4 regions of the Starkeya sp. ORNL1 genome follow, and region 2 is predicted to be linked to each of the others. Evidence: predicted binding sites of a transcription regulator. Region 2 holds the regulator's gene; each other region holds the start of a gene.
The links. Region 2 encodes PhoB, which activates phosphate uptake and scavenging genes when phosphate is short. Its sites were predicted from a motif close to TGTCATNNANCTGTCAT; they were not measured.
Positions count from the first base shown of each region.

Region 1 (5,027 bases), 2.7 Mb from region 2:
TGCGCAGATCCAGCCGGTCCCGCCAGAAGCGGCCGGTGACGGAACGCTCGACGCCGAGGAAGGCCCGCGGCGGCGGCAGTGCGGAGACGGCGAGACTCATGAGGGAGGATCAAGCCCGATATGTGGGGCCACGTCGAGGGGTATGGCGCTAAAGGTTGGGGATGCCGTGTTCTGCGTGGACATCCTTCGAGGCCCGCCGATGGCGGGCACCTCAGGATGAGGTGGCGTTTAAAACCTCACGCCACAAACGCCTGCCGCACGAATTCGCGCAGCAGCAGGATCTGCTTCGGCAGGATGGTCGGGTCCTGCAGCGCGCGGCCGAGCACCAATCCGCCCTCCACCACCGTGGTGACGGAATCGGCCAGCGTATCGAGGTCGACGCTGTCGCGCGGCGGATAGCGAGCGGCGATGCGGTCGAGCCGTTCGCGGAAGCGTGTCCGCCAGAGCAGCATGCCGGAGGCGTTGAGTTCGCGGACGTCGCGGCTGAACAATTGGTCCTGGTAGCACAGCGTCGCGGCAAGGCAGCCGGGATGCGCCTCCGGCAGCTCGGCCATCATCTCGGCGAACAGCCGCAGGAACACCAGGAAACCGTGCAGCGGATCCTCGTTCAGTTCGTCGGCGCGGGCGAACAACTCGTCGATCAGTGCCTTGTCGTGCTCCAGGTGGCGCTCCAGCAAGGCGCGGGCGAGATCATTCTTGTCCTTGAAATGATAGAAAAAGCCGCTCTTGGTGATGCCGACGCCGACGATCAGCTCCTCGATCGAGGTGGAGGAGAATCCCTTGGCCAGCACCATCTGCTCGGCAAGCTCAAGCAAGCGCTTGCGAGTATCCGAGCGGCGGCGCGGGGTCATATCCAGCATGGCTTACTCTACCATAGGTACAGTTGAGCGCGTCGGTTTTATGTTGCGCTGCGGTTGCGGCACACCATGGCTTTAGCCAAGCCGCTGTGAATGCAAAATGAATTAGCTTTCGAACCAACTTGACCACGTGCCCGCTAGAGGCGCCCCGGCGGATAGGCCAAAACCACCACGGATCACACAGCGGTCGGCCGCTACGCCAAGGAGCCGTCATGGCCAAGTATCGCAATAATCTTCCCCTGCTCTCCGATACCGTCTTCCTGATGGATGGCGGCATGGAGACCACCTTCATCTTCCATGAGGGCATCGACCTGCCGTGCTTTGCCTCGTTCACCCTGATGAATGACGAGATCGGCCGCCGGCAGTTGCGCGCCTATTACACCCGCTATGTCGACCTCGCCCGCACCCGCGGCGTCGGCTTCGTGTTCGACGCGCCGACCTGGCGTGCCAATCCGGACTGGGCGGCCAAGCTCGGCTTCAACGCCGCGGCGCTCGACGACGTCAACCGGCGCAGCATCGAGTTGCTGCTCGGCATGCGCGAGATCTACGAGACGCCCTCCTCGCCCATGGTGGTGAGCGGAGTGATCGGCCCGCGCGGCGACGGCTACCGCGCCGACAACGCCATGTCGGCGCTGGCGGCGGCGGATTATCACGCTGGCCAGGCCCGCACCTTCGCCAAGGCCGATGCCGACATGGTGAGCGCCTACACGCTGAACTATGTCGAGGAAGCGATCGGCGTCGCCATTGCGGCGAAGGATGCCGGCCTGCCCTCAGCCATCTCCTTCACGCTGGAGACCGATGGGCGCCTGCCGACCGGGCAGCCGCTGCGCGACGCAATCGAGCAGGTCGACGCCGAGACCGCCAATGCGCCCGTCTACTACATGCTGAATTGCGCCCACCCGACGCATTTCAACCATGTGATCGCGGAGGGTGGCGTCTGGCTCGACCGCATTCGCGGACTGCGCGCCAACGCCTCCTCGCGCTCGCATGCCGAGCTCGATTCGGCGCCGGACCTCGATCCGGGCAATCCGGAAGAGCTCGGCCGGCAGTATCGGAGCCTGAGGGGGCGCATGCGCAACCTCAACATACTCGGCGGCTGCTGCGGCACGGATTTGCGCCATGTCGAGCAGATCTGCTTCGCCTGCCTGCCGGTGAGCAAGGCGGCGTAAACGCACCGAAAGTGCGCCCTTTCCATCGCCATGGCCGGCCTTGTGCCGGCCATCTCGATTCCCGATGCGCATTCAGGAATCGAGATCCCGGGACGAGCCCGGGGATGACGGCGGTTGTTGGATGCGCCTGCGATCGGGATGACGATCATGAGAGTACACGACGCAACGTCATCCCGCTGTCATCCTTCCGTTACGTGCCGGACATGGGAAGCCTTCAGAGGAACGCGGGTCCCCACTCGTCCCCGAAGGAGACCACCCATGTCGCGCGCTTCTCTGCTCGCCGGCGTCGCATTGGCGTTTGCGCTCACCACCGGCGCCCACGCCGACCAGACCTATCCGGCGACGCTGACCGGCCATGCCGTGATGCCGGCCGAAAGCTTCCTCACCATGCCGGCCGACGCCCCGGCCGATCTCAAGACTTCCGGCAAATACACCACCGGCAAGCGCGTCGAGGCGATCGGCACCGTGGAAGGCACCTCGGGCGGGCGCCCGACCGGCGTCTTCCTGCCGTTCCAAGGCCAGCCGCTGCAGGGCCATTCCGGCATCAAGACCATGCCCGACGGCACCTTCTGGATCCTCACCGACAACGGTATGGGCGCCAAGGCGAACAGCCCGGATTCCGCGCTCTATCTCAACCGCTACAAGATCGACTTCAAGGAAGGCACGTTCGAGCCGGTCGAGACCATCTTCCTGCGCGATCCCGACAAGAAAGTGCCGTTCCGCATCGTCCATGAAGGCACCGACGCGCGCTATCTCACCGGCGCCGATTTCGACACCGAGAGCTTCCAGATCATCGGCGACGACTTGTGGATCGGCGACGAATTCGGCCCCTATCTCATCAAGGCCGACATGAAGGGCAAGGTGGTCGAGATCTTCGAGACCATGGCCGGCGAAACCCCGGTGCGCTCGCCCGACCATTATCTCGTCACCTCGGCCGGCGCGCCGAACGTCACCGCCGATTTCAACGATCGCCGCTCCAAGGGCTTCGAGGGCATGGCCTCCTCCAAGGACGGTCGCTTCCTCTATGCGCTGCTCGAAGGCCCGCTGTGGGACAAGGAGAAGAAGGACTGGCAGAGGAGCGCCAATGGGCGCGAAGTGCTGCCGATCCTCGAATTCGACGTGAAGGCGGGCAAGTGGACCGGCCGCTTCTGGCAGTATGAGCTGGAGCAGAACGGCAATGCCATCGGCGACTTCAACATGATCGACGCCTCCACCGGCCTGATCATCGAGCGCGACAATGGCGAAGGCACCGCCGACAAGGCGTGCGCAGAAGGCAAGAAGGCGCCCGACTGCTTCCACGACATCGCCAAGTTCAAGCGGGTCTACAAGGTCGAGCTCACCGACGCCAATGTCGGCAAGCCGGTGCGCAAGATCGGCCATATCGACCTGATGAAGATCGCCGATCCCGATAAGAAGGCCCGCAAGCCGCTTACCGACGGCGCGCTCGCCTTCCCGTTCTTCACCATCGAGAATGTCGATGTGGTGGACGCCACCCACATCGTGGTCGGCAACGACAACAACCTGCCCTTCTCGTCGAGCCGAGACCCGAAGCGGGCCGACGACAACGAGATGATCCTGCTCGAAGTGGGCGAGTTCCTGAAGGCGAAGTGAGCCCTTCAAGTCGTCATGGCCGGGCTTGTCCCGGCCATCTCGGCCTCTGTCGCGCTGTCCAGAATCGAGATCCCCGGCACAATGCCGGGGATGACGGCCATTCAGGGACGAGCCTTCAGCTTGCAGGTTCGCTCGCGGCGACGATGGCGGGCGACTGGCGCAGGATCAGGCCGACGCCGGCCAGCATGACCAGCGCGCCGACCAGCTTCACCGGCGCCGGCGTGTCGCCCAGCAGCACGATGCCGAACAGCACGCTGAGCAGCGGGTTCAGCATCGAATAGGGCACCACGCTGTTGATCGAGTGCTTGCGCAGCAGCCAGTACCAGATGCCATAGGCGGCGATCGAGGAGATCACCGCGCTGTAGACGATCGACAGCCAGCCGTGCCAGGTCGCGGTGCCGAGCGATTCCCACTGGCCCTGCTCGAAGAAGGCCGAAGCCACCAGCAATTGCGGCACGGCGATCAGCGAGGACCAGCCGGTCACGGTCAGCGGCGAGATGTCCGGCATCGACTTGATGATGAGATTGGTCACCGCCCAGCCGGTAGCGCTCAGCAGCAGCAAGGCGAGCGGCAGCGGGCCCGGCAAGGTCGGGCCGGCGGCGAGCACGCCGATACCAACGACCGCAAGCGCCAGGCCGAGCAGCCGGACCACGCCGAACGGCTCGCGGAACAGCAGGCAGGCCAGCACGGTCGCGATCGGCGCGCCGAGTTGCACCAGGATCGCCGCGGTCCCGGCTTCCGATTCGGAGAGCGCAACGAACAGCAGCCCGAAATGCATGCCGCCAAAGGTGATGGAGACCAGCACCACCCAGGGCAGCTGGCGCAGCGTGATGCGGGTGAAGGGAATGATGAGCGCCGCCACCAGCGCGAAACGCAGCGCGCTGAGGAAGATCGGCGGGATCTCGGCGATGCCGAGCTTCACCACCACGATGTTCAGCGCCCACGCCACGACGACGGCGAGAGCGAGCAGCTTGTCCTTCAACGGCATGGGAAACCGGGTGCGATAAGAGAAGGCGGCGATCCGCGCGACCGCATCCGTAATCCTTGGTATACCAACAACGCCTTAAAGCAGAGCGCGGCGTGGTCATGCCTGCCGTGCGGACGCTGCATGGATCGCGGGCATGCGCGGTTTGCGGGCATCTATTCGGCCACACCCCATGGCGGCGGAACGCCGCCTTGCCTCATGCCTCGCGCCGGGTAAGGTGCGCGCCATGCTCGACCTTACCCTCCTCGGCCGCCTGAATTTCCAGCACGCTGCCCCGACCAAGCCGCCGCTGCCGCCGGGCCGGCACGATCTCGGCCTGTTCGAGGAGCGCGACTATGCGCTGGTCGTCCCCGAAGGCATCGACGCCACAGTGCCGACGCCGCTGGTGACGCTGTTCCATGGCGG
Region 1 is NZ_CP048834.1:1,125,710-1,130,736, forward strand. It holds gene recJ (single-stranded-DNA-specific exonuclease RecJ) at 1-100, opposite strand, end outside; gene G3545_RS05520 (TetR/AcrR family transcriptional regulator) at 237-860, opposite strand; gene G3545_RS05525 (homocysteine S-methyltransferase family protein) at 1,070-2,026, shown strand; gene G3545_RS05530 (esterase-like activity of phytase family protein) at 2,285-3,637, shown strand; gene G3545_RS05535 (EamA family transporter) at 3,753-4,625, opposite strand; gene G3545_RS05540 (esterase) at 4,849-5,027, shown strand, end outside.
Region 1: a site for PhoB is predicted at 2,193-2,209, ahead of G3545_RS05530 (esterase-like activity of phytase family protein). Genes of this name have one in related genera too.

Region 2 (5,027 bases):
GCTGCTCCAGCTCGGCTTCATCCTGTTCGTCATCTCGTTCATCGTGCTTGCGCTGTCGCGCATGCTGGTGCGCTCGAAGATCAAGGGCTGATCGTCATGGCATCGCTCGCTGCCCGCCGCGCCACCGACTTCACCGTGAAGGCCATCTCCACCGGCTTCGCCGTGCTGTCCCTCGTCATGCTCGCCTGGATCCTGTGGACCCTCTTGTCCCGCGGCCTCCCGGCGCTCGGCCCGCACGTCTTCACCCAGATCACCGCGCCTCCCGGCGCCGGCGGCGGCCTCCTGAATGCCATCGTCGGCTCGCTGATCCAGATCGTCATCGCGCTCTTGATCGGCACCCCGATCGGCCTGATGTGCGGCACCTTTCTTGCCGAGAACGGCAGGGGAACCCGGATCGCCGGCGTGGTGCGCTTCGTCAATGACGTGCTGCTCTCGGCGCCCTCGATCCTGATCGGCCTGTTCGTCTATCAGCTGCTGGTCGTGCCGTTCGGCGGCTTCTCCGGCTGGGCCGGCTCGATCGCACTGGCCATCCTGGTCATCCCGGTGGTGGTGCGCACCACCGAGGACATGCTGAACCTGGTGCCGATCGGCCTGCGCGAGGCAGCCTTCGCGCTCGGCGCGCCGCAATGGAAGGTCGTGACCATGGTGACCTGGCGCGCGGCGCGCGCCGGCATCACCACCGGCATCCTGCTCGCGCTCGCCCGCGCCGCCGGCGAGACCGCGCCGCTGCTCTTCACCTCGCTCGGCAATAACGGCTGGTCGATCGACCTGTCGCGGCCTATGGCCAGCCTGCCGATCGCCATCTATCAATACGCCGCCAGCCCGTTCGACGATTGGGTCGCCCTCGCCTGGGCCGGCGCGCTGATCATCACCGTTGGGGTGTTGACCCTCAACATCCTCTCCCGCCTTGTCCTGGCGAAGATGAAGTGAGCCGGCCATGAACTTTGCACCCGACACCTCCCTCGACATCGCCGCCGCCGTCAACCGCGCCAACGTCGTCGGCTCCGCCGCGACCAAGCTCAAGGTCGAGAAGCTGAATTTCTACTACGGCGACAACCACGCGCTGAAGAACATCAATTTCGAGATTCCCGAGAAGCGGGTTACCGCGATGATCGGGCCGTCGGGCTGCGGCAAGTCCACGCTGCTGCGCATCTTCAACCGCATGTATGCGCTCTATCCGGGCCAGCGCGCCGAAGGCAAGATCAGCTTCGACGGCGTCGACCTGCTCGGCAAGAACCTCGATTCCACCGTGGTGCGCTCGCGCATCGGCATGGTGTTCCAGAAGCCGACGCCGTTCCCGATGTCGATCTACGACAACATCGCCTTCGGCGTGAAGCTGCATGAGAGCCTCGGCAAGGCGGCGATGGACGAGCGCGTCGAATGGTGCTTGCGCAAGGCCGCCATCTGGGAGGAGACCAAGGACCGTCTCCACACTTCCGCCCTCGGCATGTCGGGCGGCCAGCAGCAGCGCCTGTGCATCGCCCGCACCATCGCGGTGAAGCCGGAAGTCATCCTGCTCGACGAGCCGACCTCGGCGCTCGACCCGATCTCGACCTCCAAGATCGAGGACCTGATCGACGAGCTGAAGCAGGACTTCACCATCGTCATCGTGACGCACAACATGCAGCAGGCCGCCCGCTGCGCCGACCTCACCTCCTTCTTCTATCTCGGCGAGCTGATCGAGGTCGGCCCGTCCAACGAGATCTTCACCAATCCGCGCGAGCAGCGCACCCGCGACTACATCACCGGCCGCTTCGGCTGATGCCGGGCGACGTGAGAGGCTTGACCCATGACTGAGCATATCGTCTCGTCCTTCGACGCGGACCTGAAGGATCTTGGCCGCAAGGTCGTGGAGATGGGCGGCCAGGCGGAGCGGCTGGTGGCCGATTCCGTGCAGGCGCTCGTCAAGCGCGACGCCGAGCTGGCGCAGAAGGTCATCGTGCTCGACGGTCCGGTGGACCTGCTGCAGCGCGAGATCGAGGAGAAGGCCATCCTCACCATCGCCCGCCGCCAGCCGCTCGCGCACGATCTGCGCGAGATCGTCGCCGCCATGCGCGTCGCCAACGACCTCGAGCGCATCGGCGACCTCGCCAAGAACACCGGCAAGCGCGTCCTCGCGCTGACCGGCGAGTTCCATCCGCAGAAGCTGGTGCGCGGCGTGGAGCATATGTCGGGCATGGTGCTGGAGCAGCTGAAAGAGGTGCTCGACGCCTATGCCAGCCGCGACGACGCCCGCGCGCTCCAGGTGTGGAAGCGCGACGGCGAGATCGACATTCTCTACACCTCGCTGTTCCGCGAACTCCTCACCTATATGATGGAAGACCCGCGCAACATCTCGCTGTGCACGCATCTGCTGTTCTGCGCCAAGAACATCGAGCGTATCGGCGACCACGCCACCAACATCGCCGAGACGGTGCATTATCTGGTGACTGGCCAGCTTCCCGCCGAGGAACGCCCGAAGCAGGACACCACCAGCATCACCAGCGTGGCGTTCCCTGCTTGATCTGAGCGGAAAGACGGGTCATGCCGACCAACATACTGATCGTGGAGGATGAGGAGCCCCTCACCCTCCTTCTTCGCTACAATCTGGAATCCGAGGGCTACGCGGTCGAAAGCGTCGGGCGTGGCGATGAGGCCGAGACCCGGCTGCGCGAAAGCGTACCGGATCTCGTCATCCTCGACTGGATGCTGCCGGGCCTGTCCGGCATCGAGCTCTGCCGGCGCCTGCGCGCCCGGCCGGAGACCGAGCGCATGCCGGTGCTGATGCTCACCGCCCGCGGCGAGGAGACCGAGCGGGTGCGCGGCCTCGCCACCGGCGCCGATGACTATGTGGTGAAGCCGTTCTCGGTGCCGGAGCTGATCGCCCGCGTGCGGGCGCTGCTGCGCCGCGCCAAGCCGGACCACATCGCCACCCTGCTGCGCGCCGGCGACATCGAGCTCGATCGCGAGACCAAGCGGGTCTACCGCGCGGGACGCGAGCTGCATCTTGGCCCGACCGAGTTCCGCCTGCTGGAGTTCCTGATGCAGTCGCCCGGCCGCGTCTTCACCCGCGAGCAATTGCTCGACGGCGTGTGGGGCCAGGACGTCTATATCGACGAGCGCACCGTGGACGTGCATGTCGGGCGCCTGCGCAAGGCTCTGAATCGCCCGCGCCAGCCCGACCCGATCCGCACCGTCCGCGGCTCCGGCTACTCATTCAACGAGATGTTCGCCCGCGCGCACTGAGCGGGCGTCACCCATCGCTGATGGCGATTGCGCGTCCCGGGCGGACGCTGCGTCACGTGTTCACCGCACATTCAGGCCGTCCACTCCACCCCTTCGCTGGGTCGATACCTAGCGGGGGACCGATGCAGCGCCTTTCCACCGACGACGTGCCGCGCCGGGACCGGCTCGCCTTCGTGCATGACTTTGTCGGCCGCCACGCCGCCGGCATGGAATTCAGTCCCCTGGACCCCGAGAATTTCCGCGTCGAGCTCGCGGCATTCCAGCTGCCCGGCAATGTGCTGGTCGCCGAGGCCAGCTATTCCCCGGTCGCCGGCACCCGCACCCGCGAAATGCTGAATGACGGGCGCGACGCCTATCAGCTGATGATCCACACCACGGAGCATGAGGCCTCGGTCGAGGGCCGCGCCGCGGTGAAGATCGCGCCCGGCGCCCTGATGATCATCGATCAGAGCGCGCACAATTCCTGCCGCCTCCCCGAGACCCGCCTGAAAGTGGTCAATCTCGACCGGACCCGGCTGAAGAAACTGGTGCCGCGCATCGATGAGCGGCCCTGCTACTTCCTCCCCGAGGCGACATCCGGCATGAACCTGTTTGCCGGCTATTCAGACCTGCTCCGCCGCACGCCGCCGCAAGGCGAGAGGGCCGGCCGCGTCGCGGCGGATCATCTTTATGATCTGGTGGCGCTGCTGCTCGACGCCGCCGTTCCAGGCGGCGGCGCCCGCAACATGCGCGGCGTCGGTGCGGCCCGGCTCGAACTGGTGAAGCGGCACATGCGCGCCCGGCTCGGTGATCCCGGCCTCGGCATCGAAGTGGTGGCGCGCCGCCAGGGCATCACCCCGCGCTACATCCAGCGCCTGTTCGAGGCGGAGGGCGCGAGCTTCTCCGAGTTCCTGCGCGACTGCCGGCTGGATTTCGCCTTCCGGCTGCTCGACGCGCCGGACGGCGGGCGCACCATTGCGGCGATTGCGTTCGAGGCGGGATTCAGCGACCTCTCCAGTTTCAACCGCGCCTTCCGCCGCCGCTACGCCATGACCCCCTCGCAGGTACGCGCCGAGGCGATGCACCGGCGTTTTTGAGAGGCGGGTTCAGAGTTCGCTTGAGCCGACTTGGCCCGCTCCATACGCCCTCATGCCCGGGCTTGACCCGGGTACCCAGACTTCGACGAGGTGCGTGCGGCTTCGCTGGATCCCCGGATCAAGTCCGGGGATGAGGGCTGTTCTCAGTTTTCCGCTCATCCCGACCCGCCTGTTCGCCCCCTGCATAGTTCGTTCGCCGGGCGCCGAGACGCTCAACGTTCTGCCGTCGTAGGCATCGCATCGTCGGACGGCGGGCCGCAGGCGCGCCGCGTGGCTGGGTCGGCACCAACCACCGCGGAGGCGGAAGAAAACGACATGAAGGCATGGATACTTCTCGCGCTCGGCCTCGCCACGGCCGCGTGCAACCAGACGCTCGGCACCGCCACAGCGCGCCAATCGAACCCGGAAAGCGCGGCGGCAGCGCCCACAGAAAGCGATGCTGCGTCAGTCAAAGGGTCGGCCACGGGCTCGAAAGCCTCCGCTCAGTCGGCAAAGCAGATCGTAGCAGTGCAATCCGCTGCCCAGCGCTGCGCCGACGCCGCGCAGGAGATGGCGAACAAGCAGACCCAGGCGGCGATGCTCGGGGGTGCGCTCTCCATGGTCGGAGGCTTTGGCGGCATGGCCGGGCAGGGCGGCGCCATCGCCGCGCAGGCGGCTTCGGTCGGCGGTTCGGTCATCCAGTCGCAGGCCGGCGCGCAGGCTCAGGCCGCCATGGCACAGGAGTGC
Region 2 is NZ_CP048834.1:3,844,522-3,849,548, reverse strand. It holds gene pstC (phosphate ABC transporter permease subunit PstC) at 1-91, shown strand, start outside; gene pstA (phosphate ABC transporter permease PstA) at 97-930, shown strand; gene pstB (phosphate ABC transporter ATP-binding protein PstB) at 938-1,762, shown strand; gene phoU (phosphate signaling complex protein PhoU) at 1,790-2,503, shown strand; gene phoB (phosphate regulon transcriptional regulator PhoB) at 2,524-3,225, shown strand; gene G3545_RS18265 (helix-turn-helix transcriptional regulator) at 3,348-4,301, shown strand; gene G3545_RS18260 (hypothetical protein) at 4,572-5,027, shown strand, end outside.

Region 3 (5,027 bases), 3.0 Mb from region 2:
GCGCGCGGATCAGCTCGAACAGGCCGGAAAGCACGGCAACCTGCGGAAACATCGACGCCGCAAGGATCGCCGCAAGCAGCGCGCTCCGCCCGCGGAAGGCAATGCGACCGAAGGCGAAGGCCGCCATCGTGCCGAGCGCGAGGGAGAGGGCAACCACGGCTGCGGCAACGATGACCGAGTTCAGTATGTTGCGGCCGAAGGGCTGCTGCGTGAAGACCGCGGCATAGTTCGACAGCGTGGGGCGCGAGGGCCAATAGGCGACGGTGAATAGCTCGGAGCCGGCACGCAGCGAGGTGACGACGGCATAGAGGAAAGGCAGCAGCGAGAAGGCCGCGATAGCGGCGACCAGCAGCCAGAAGCCGATGCGTTTCGCCAGCCTCATCGCGTCTCCTCCGCGGCGGTGCGCACCCGGTTCGCCGTCAGGCAGGCGACCGTCACCAGGGCGATCGCGAGAAAGACCAGCGTCGCCGCCGCCGAGCCGAGGCCGACCTCCTGGAAATCGACGAGTTGCTGCCGCGCATAGCTCGATATCGTCATGGTGTCGGAGCCGCCGGCGGTCAGCACATAGATCAGGTCGAACATGCGCAGCGCGTCGAGGCTGCGGAAGGCGACGGCGACGAGCAGCGCCGGCCGGATCAGCGGAAGTGTCACTCGCATGAACAGCTCGAGCGGACGCACGCCGTCGAGGCGCGCCGCTTCATAAATGTCGCTCGGCAGCATCTCGAGCGCGGCGAGAATCAGCAGCGCCATGAAGGGCGTCGTTTTCCACACATCGACGATGATGACGGCCCAGAGCGCGGTGCCGGCGTCCGCTGTCCAGGCGACCGGCTCCGCGATCACGCCGAGCCTCATCAGCAGATCGTTCACGATGCCGAACTGGTCGTTGAGCATCCAGCCCCACATGCGCGCCGAGACCACGGTCGGGATCGCCCAGGGGATGAGCACGATGGCACGCAGCATTCCGCGCCCCGGGAAACGGACGGCGAGCACCAGCGCAAAGACGAGGCCGAGCAATGTCTCCAACGAGACCGATATCAGGGCGAACCACAGCGTGTTCCACAATGCGCCCCACCAGACCGGATCTGCGAGCACCCCGTCCCAATCGCCCTCGAAGCGGCCGAGATAATTGGCGAAGCCGACAAAGGCGTAGTGGGAGAAATCGCTCAGTTCGGCATCGGTGAAACTGAACCAGATGGTCCGTGCGAGCGGCCATCCGGCAATGGCGGCGAGCACGATGAGAGCCGGGGCGACCAGCATCCATGCCGCCCGCGCCCGCGATCGGGCGAGCCCACCGCTGCGGGCGGACGTCGCCCCGCCGCTCACCGCCCCCAACCCCGACGCGCCTCTTCGCGACGCAGTGCCTGGGCGAGCCGCTCCAGCGCCGGCGCCGAGTCGAGGGTGCCGGAGAGTACCTGGTGAACGGCGTCGAAGAAGCGCGCCGAAACCTTGTTGTAGCTGGCCTTGGCCACGGCCGAGGGGCGGGCAACCGCCTGTTCGAAGATGGGCCGCAACTGCGCGATGAACGGAGCATCCCGCCGGATATCGGCATCATCGAACAGCGCGGGGATGGTGGGGTTCAACGAGCCGGCGAGCGCGCGGCGCTTCTGTTCCTCGCGTCCCGTCAGATGCATGACGAGGTCGATGGCGAGTTCCCGGTTCGCCGAATAGGCCGAGACCGCCAGCAACTGACCGCCGAGCACGGCGTGCGGCGTGTCCTGCGGCCCTCCGGCCGGAAGCGGCGCAAAGCCGATCCGGTCCTTCACGGTGCTGTCCGCACTCTGGCCCAGCGCCCAGACATAGGGCCAGTTGCGCATGAACAGCGCGTGGCCGGACTGGAACACGCCGCGCGCCTCTTCCTCGGTATAGTTCAGCACGCCGCGCGGACTGACGGTGCCGACAAAGCCGGCCGCGGTGATGAGCGCGTCTTCGGCCGCGGGATTGTCGATGGTGACCTTGCCGGCGTCGTCGATGATGGTGCCCCCTCCGCTGGAGGCGATCCATTCCAGGGCGTTGACGGTCAGTCCCTCATACGCCCTGCCCTGCCAGACATAGCCCCAGAAGCCGGGATCGCCGGCCGCCCGCTGGCGCGCCTGCACCAGCTTTGCGGTCTCGGCGAGCTCGCTGAGGCTCCTCGGCACCGGTCGCCCCGCCGCCTCCAGCAGATCCTTGCGATAATAAAGCAGGCCGACATCGGCGAACCAGGGCATGGCGACCAGGCGCCGGTCGACCGTCGCGCTCTTGATCATGGCCGGGAGATGGTCCGCGGCGTGCGGTCCGGCCGCCTCGGTGAGGTCGACAAGATCGCGCGCCAATATGCCGGGCCAGACGACGTCGATCTGGAACACGTCGATGTCGGGAGCGCGGGCGGCGAGCAGCTGCTGGTAGAGCGCGAGGCGCTCGGTGGCCGAGTTCGGGGCCGAGACGATATGCACCGTATTGCCGGTGCGCTTCGCCCATTCGTCGATGCCCTGCAGGCAGAGCTCGCGCTCCTTGCCTAGTGCGCTGCAGGCGATGGCGAGGTCCGCAGCGCGGGCGGCGCCGTTCAAGCTGATGCCGGTACTGACGGCGACGATGATGAGAAATGCCCCGGTAACACCTCTCACCCTCAAGACCAGCTCTCCTTCCGGCCCGCTTTTTCGCCGCGGGCGACGACGTCCGGCGCGCGCGTCCGAGGGCGCGAGGCCGAATTGCCGCGCGGGGATCGATCATCGGGACATAGGGCCCCGGTGATCGGCTTCAACGCCGGCATCATGCGATGGGAGATATTACCTAGGGGAAGATTGTCATGCTTCTGTCGCTACCCCAACGTCAGGTTAGAACCTGTCCAATCAGTGTAGCTAATCGCGGGAGCAACCAACCATGAGTGATCGTCCGTCGAGCGAAGCCGTGTTCCGCACCAGCCTTCTCGAAGAAGCTGACGGCGAAGGCAGCAATCCGACCGCGAACCCGACGATGGGTGAGATCATTTCCACCCGCTTCTCACGGCGCGGCTTCCTGAAGGGCTCGCTCGCCGTGTCCGCCATTGCCTCCACCGTCGGCCCGGTGGCGCTTCTGAGCGCTGAAAAAGCCAGGGCGGCCAACGGCTCGGCCTTCTCCTTCACCGAGGTCGAGGCCGGCGTCGATCCGCATCACCATGTCGCCGAGGGCTATGACGCCGACGTTCTGCTGCGCTGGGGCGATCCGCTGTTCCCGGATTCGCCCGCCTTCGACCCGACCAAACAGAGCGCCGAGGCGCAGCGCCGCCAGTTCGGCTACAACAACGACTATGTCGGCTTCATCCCGCTCGACGGCTCGGCCGAGCACGGGCTGCTGGTGGTCAACCACGAATACACCAACGAACATCTGATGTTCCCCGGCATCGTCAGCGTTGCCGAGGGCAAGCTCAAGATGGCGCCCGCCGACAGCAAGCGCGTCGATATCGAGATGGCCGCGCATGGCGGCACCATCGTCGAGATCCGCAAGGTGGGCGGCAAATGGCAGGTGGTGAAGGACGGCAAGCTGAACCGTCGCATCACCTCCACCACCGACATGGTGCTGACCGGCCCGGTCGCCGGCCATGAGCGCGTCAAGACCAGCGCCGATCCCACCGGCAGCAAGGTGATCGGCACCCTCAATAATTGCGCCGGCGGCGTGACGCCGTGGGGCACCTACATCATGGCCGAGGAGAATTTCCACGGCTATTTCTCCGGCAAGCTGCCGGAAGGCCACAAGGAAGCCGCCAATTACAAGCGCTACGGCGTGCCGGAAGGCGCCTATGAATGGGCGCGCTTTTATGACCGCTTCGACCTCGCCAAGGAGCCGAACGAGCCGAACCGCTTCGGCTGGATCGTCGAGGTCGATGTGCGCGACCCGAACTCGGTGCCGAAGAAGCGCACCGCGCTCGGCCGCACCAAGCATGAGGGCGCGGAATCGATCGTCGCCAAGGATGGCCGCGTCGTCTTCTATCTCGGCGATGATGAGCGCTTCGACTATGTCTACAAGTTCGTCACGGCGGGCAAATTCAACGCCGCCGACCGCGCCGCCAATATGGACCTGCTCGACCAAGGCACGCTCTATGTCGCGAAGTTCGCCGCGGACGGCACCTTCGCCTGGCTGCCGCTGATCCATGGCGAGGGCCCGCTGACCGCGGCGAACGGCTTCAACAGCCAGGCCGACGTGCTGATCGAGACCCGCCGTGCCGGCGACCTAATCGGCGCCACCAAGATGGACCGCCCCGAGGACATCCAGCCGAACGGTGTCAACGGCAAGGTCTATGTGATGCTGACCAACAATTCGCGTCGCAAGGCCGACCAGACCGACGCAGCCAACCCGCGCGCCGCCAACGCGTTCGGCCACATCATCGAGATCGCCGAAGCCGACGGCGATTTCGCTGCGACCACCGGCAAGTGGGAAGTGCTGCTGAAGTGCGGCGATCCCTCCGTCGCCGCGGTCGGCGCCTCCTTCTCGACCGAGACCACCAAGAATGGCTGGTTCGGCATGCCGGACAATTGCGCCGTCGACGCCGCCGGCCGGCTCTGGGTCGCCACCGACGGCAATAATCCGAAGGACACCGGCCGCACCGACGGCCTCTGGGCGGTCGACGTGGACGGCGAGGCCCGCGCCACCTCGAAGCTGTTCTTCCGCGTGCCGGTCGGCGCCGAACTGTGCGGCCCGCTGTTCACGCCGGACGACAAAAGCGCCTTCGTTGCGGTCCAGCATCCGGGCGACGGCGGCACCGACTGGGCGCCGTTCGGCCGGCCGTCCTACTACGAGGACCTGTCGACCCGCTGGCCGGACTTCAAGAACGACATGCCGGTGCGCCCGGCCGTCGTCGTCATCACCAAGAAGGACGGCGGCAAGATCGGGGTTTGAGGCCCCGCGTCTGCCTCGAACCGTCATGGCCGGGCTTGTCCCGGCCATCCACGGTTGTTCATGCAGCAAGGTCGTGGATGCCCGGGACAAGCCCGGGCATGACCGACTGTCTTCACCCGAACCGATTGTTCCGCGGGAAGCCCTTCGGCGGCAGCCGGCCGGCTCCGGCACGCTCG
Region 3 is NZ_CP048834.1:561,512-566,538, reverse strand. It holds gene G3545_RS02770 (carbohydrate ABC transporter permease) at 1-382, opposite strand, end outside; gene G3545_RS02765 (sugar ABC transporter permease) at 379-1,257, opposite strand; gene G3545_RS02760 (ABC transporter substrate-binding protein) at 1,320-2,603, opposite strand; gene G3545_RS02755 (PhoX family phosphatase) at 2,860-4,851, shown strand; gene parC (DNA topoisomerase IV subunit A) at 4,964-5,027, opposite strand, start outside.
Region 3: a site for PhoB is predicted at 2,782-2,798, ahead of G3545_RS02755 (PhoX family phosphatase). Genes of this name have one in related genera too.

Region 4 (5,027 bases), 2.1 Mb from region 2:
CTCGGCGTGGTGAGCACGCTGATGGACCCCACCTCGTTCTCCGGCTGGGGGGTGCGCACCATCGCCAATGTGGAGAAGCGCTACAATCCGATGAGCTATCACAATGGCTCGGTGTGGCCGCACGACAATGCGCTGATCGCCGCCGGCTTCGCCCGCTACGGCTTCCGCCGGCAGGCGGCGCGCATCTTCCAGGGGCTGTTCGCCGCCTCGACCTATATCGAGCTGAGGCGCCTGCCGGAGCTGTTCTGCGGCTTTCCCAAGCAGCGCAGCAACGGGCCGACCTTCTACCCCGTCGCCTGCTCGCCGCAGGCCTGGGCGGCGGCCACGCCGCTCTCGCTGCTGCAGAGCTGCATCGGCGTGAGCTTCCGGCCGGGGAGCTGCGAGGTGGTGTTCGACCGCCCGGTGCTGCCGGACTTCCTCCATGAGGTGACGCTGCGCGGCCTCAGCTGCGCCGAGGGCGAGATCGACGTGCTGCTGCGCCAGTCGGGTGAGGAAGTGGTGGTCAGCGTGCTCCGCCGCAGCGGCGGCGTCGGGGTGGTGACGCACGCGTGAGGGTGGGCGTCTTCTGCTTCAGCATCCTTCGAGGCCGCCTGCGGCGGCGCCTCAGGATGAGGTTCGTCTAAAGAACAACCTCATCCTGAGGCGCCGGCCAAAGGCCGGCCTCGAAGGATGCTCACACAGAGCGCCCCTTACGGCGCCGGCTTGCAAGCGCCGAAAGCAGTCAGCACCGTGTCGTGATCCACCACGGTGAACGTCACCCCCGGATTGCTGCGCGAGGCCTGCATCACCCAGCCGGTGTGGCCGTCGACGCCCTGCAGGACCAGCGCGTCGCCGGCGCTTGCCACCGAGGCGATGGAGGAGATGTGCGGCAGCCCGGCCTTGCTGGTGCTGGCGAGGATCTGCTTGCCGAAATGCACCAGCATGCGGCTCGGCAGCGGCAGTTCGCCGAGCGCATTGACCGACGCGCAGCCCTTGCCCGCCTCGCAGACGAAGGCCTTCTCGAACGTGCAGTCGAGCGGCTGGGGTAGCGCGGGCGGCTCGCTCGCCACGCTCGCCGGGGCGGCCGGAGCCGGCGCGGCGGAGGTCTGCGCCAGCGCGCCGCCCGCCGCCAGGGCGAGCGCGGCACCGAAGACGAATCTCATCGGTTTGCCGAGTACCGCAGCGGAAACAAGCCGTTACGGAAGCCTTTTCCTACCCCGCGCCCTGTTGCCGCACTGTGCCCGGGCTACGGTTGCAACACGGATCCCTCATCTGCACATCGATGAATGACCGGCGCCCGCGATGGATGCCGCTCCTGCAATCTCGACGAGGGTCTTATGCAACAGGGATTCTTGAAGAACCGAACCGGCGCCGCGGTGGAGCAGGCCGCGATCGATGGCTTGCGCGAGCGATTTGCCGGAATCCTCATCCACCCGCACGACCCCGGCTATGATTCCGCGCGGCGCATCTGGAACGCCAGCATCGACAAGAATCCCGGCCTGATCGCCATGTGCTCGGGAACCGCCGATGTCATCCACGCCGTCGATTTTGCGCGCTCGAACGATGTGCTGGTCGCGGTGCGGAGCGGCGGCCACAATGTCGCCGGGCGCGCCTTGTGCGACGACGGCATCGTCATCGACCTCTCCGCCATGAAGGGCATCATCGTCGACCCGCAGGCGGGGACGGTGTGCGTCCAGGCCGGGGTGACGCTCGGCCAGCTCGACCGCGAGACCGCCGTGCACGGCCTCGCCGTTCCCACCGGCGTCGCCCCGCCGACCGGCATAGCCGGGCTCACCTTGGGCGGCGGCGTCGGCTGGCTGACGCGCAAATACGGCATGACCTGCGACAGCCTGCTGTCCTGCGAGGTCGTCACCGCCACCGGCGGGGTGGTGACCGCCAGCGCGGCGAGCAACCCCGACCTGTTCTGGGGCCTGCGCGGCGGCGGCGGCAATTTCGGCATCGTCACCAGCCTGCTGTTCCGCGCCCATCCGGTCGCGACCGTGCTGGGCGGACTGCTCCTCTATCCGCGGGACCAGGCGGCGGCGGTGCTCAGGCATTATCGCGATGCCATGGCATCGGCGCCGAACGAGCTGACGGCCTATGCCGGGCTGATCTGCACCCCTGACGGCACGCCGGTGACCGGCATCATGGTGTGTTATTGCGGGGAGCTGGAAGAGGGCGAGCGCGTCCTGCATCCGCTGCGCAGCTTCGGCCCGCCGATGCTGGACATGGTGCAGCCGCTGCCGTTCGTGGAGATGCAGAAGCTCGCCTATCAGCAAGGCGAGCTGGAGACCCGCAATTACTGGCGCTCCACCTTCCTGAAGGAGCTGAGCGATGCGGCGATCGATCTCATCGTCGAGCACGCCAACATGGCCGCCTCGCCGCTGACCGGCACCATCGTGCAGGTCCTCGGCGGCGCCGCGAGCCTGCCGGCCGGGGACGACACGGCCTATGCGCCGCGGCGCGAGCTCTACAATATCGGCATCGAAGCGCGCTGGATCGATGCCACGGAGAATGCCGGGCATGTCGATTGGGCGCGGAATTTCGCGCGGGCGCTGGAGCGCTATTCCAGCCGGGCCTATATGCTGAACTTCCTGAGCGATGAAGGCCCGGAAGCCATACGCGATGCCTTCGGCGCCAATCATGCGCGCCTGGTGGCGCTCAAGCGCAAGTACGACCCGGAAAATTTCTTCAGGCTCAACCAGAACATCGATCCGCAAGGCCTGGCCTGACCCCGGCGCATGACCCCGGCGCCTGACCCCGGGAGGGCCGGCCGGCCTCCCCCTGGCGCGATTGCCGGACCGGCTGTCACGCAATTGTAGCAACCACCTGTTCCCTTCGCGCCGGTGCAACAGGAAGCTGCCAATGGCCAACCGAACCGATGACGAGCTGAGCCGTATCAAGGAAGAGATCTCGGACAGCTTCGACGAGGAGTTGGAGCTCCAGATGGAGGAAGACCGGCTCGACGAGCTGGTCGCCGAGGGCATGTCCCCGTCGGGCGAGAAAACCCTCGACCGCAAAGTGTATTTCCGCGAGCTGTTCCGCCTGCAGCACGAGCTGGTGCGGCTGCAGGACTGGGTGCAGCACAAGAAGCTGAAGGTGGTGGTGCTGTTCGAGGGCCGCGATTCCGCCGGCAAGGGCGGCGCCATCAAGCGCGTCACCCAGCGGCTCAATCCGCGGGTCTGCCGCACCGTCGCCTTGCCCGCCCCGACCGAGCGGGAGCGCGGCCAATGGTACTTCCAGCGCTATGTCCCGCATCTGCCGACCGGCGGCGAAATGGTGCTGTTCGACCGCAGCTGGTACAACCGCGCCGGCGTCGAGCGCGTGATGGGCTTCTGCACGCCGGACGAACTCGAGGAGTTCTTCCGCTCGGTGCCGGAGTTCGAGCACATGCTGGTGCGCTCCGGCATCGTGCTGCTGAAGTACTGGTTCTCCATCACCGATGAAGAGCAGGAATTCCGCTTCCGGATGCGGATCGAGGATCCGCTGAAGCAGTGGAAGCTCTCGCCCATGGACCTGGAAAGCCGGGTGCACTGGGAAGACTACACCAAGGCCAAGGAAGAGATGCTGGAGCGCACCCACACCGATGTCGCGCCGTGGTGGGTGGTGCAGGCGGTCGACAAGAAGCGGGCGCGGCTCAACTGCATCGCGCATCTGCTGGCGCAGATCCCCTATGAGGATGTGCCCAAGCCCGAATTCGAGCTGCCGGAACGGATCCGGCACGCCGACTACAGCCGCACCCCGGTGCCGGCGGAAATGTATGTGCCGGAAGTCTACTGAGCGCCTTCTGGCCGCATGGATCGCACGCGACCGCTGCCGGGGCCCGGCGGCGGTCGTTGCGCGCGGATACTTGCGTAGTCATCGGTGGCGAGATTTCCCCTCGGCGTTGCGAAGGGGTCCGGCGGGCGTGGCGGTGCCGCCTCAGCTCCGCATCGAGCGGGCCATCAGGATGGCGGCCGCCAGCATCGCAAACACCACACCATAGGCAATATAGTCTGCCAGCATTGAGCCTTCTCCCGAGCTGCGCCAAGCATAATGCGGCCGATTACGCTGGGAAAGACATTTGCCGACTTCTCGACACAAGAATTAACGCAGGTAAATTACTTCATATATTGAAATAATGTGCGCGGCCCGACCCTGGGCACCGCGCGCGGGCAGTCTCCACGAGTTTGACTCAAAATGACCAGGTCATCCTGAGTGTCTGATCCGCAATTCGACCATGGCAGATGAAATGCGCCAGTTCCCCCGTCATCCCCGGCTTTGTTGTACCGGCCATCTCGGTCTCTGACGCGCTGCCCTGAATCGAGACCCCTGGCACAAGGCCGGGGATGACGGTCGTTCCTGCAATTACGAGTCAGACTTCGAGGCGCCGCAAAGCGCGCCTCGAAGGATGCTCAAGCCGGGCGCCATCTGCCCAGCCTAATCCCGGACGTTGCTGCTTTGCGATCTACAGGATCGCGCGGGTCTTCAGGAATGCCAGATAGCGCGGATGCTCATTGGCGAAGATTTCCGCTCCCTCCAGAGCATAGGCGCGGATGAGTTCGTCGGCGGCACGATCAAGCTCTCCGCGACCATGGAGAACTTGACCAAATCTCAAATGCAGAAACGGATTGCCGATCGCACCAGGACACGTCATCGCGTAAGCCAACGTGTCATACGCAGACTTCATGTTGCCACCAAGAAAGCAGGCGTCGGCGATTGCTGCAAGTATCCATGTCGATGCGTTCCATTCATTTTTTGGAATTGGCACCAACTCCCAAGCCTTGCCGTATGCGCCTACAGCGTTCTTGAAGGCGCCCGCCTTTGCGAGAGCATCGCCATTGGCGCAAAATGCCTTGATCTGTTCATATACAGTATCGTCCAATTCTTTTCCGGTCGGCATTACTAGTTTTCCCTTATCCTCACGGGCTCCGGCGCGCGTGGCTCCAGATAAGTCTGTTGCAAGCGCGGGCCTTCTGGCCGATTGACGGAACTGGGTTGCAGAAAATAATTGTCGGCGTCCAGCATAAATGCGCGTACCTCGGGTGATTTTTCTCCTGTGAAACGTC
Region 4 is NZ_CP048834.1:1,732,822-1,737,848, forward strand. It holds gene G3545_RS08355 (amylo-alpha-1,6-glucosidase) at 1-552, shown strand, start outside; gene G3545_RS08360 (hypothetical protein) at 690-1,142, opposite strand; gene G3545_RS08365 (FAD-binding oxidoreductase) at 1,317-2,711, shown strand; gene ppk2 (polyphosphate kinase 2) at 2,845-3,759, shown strand; gene G3545_RS08375 (hypothetical protein) at 4,427-5,027, opposite strand, start outside.
Region 4: a site for PhoB is predicted at 2,786-2,802, ahead of ppk2 (polyphosphate kinase 2). Genes of this name have one in related genera too.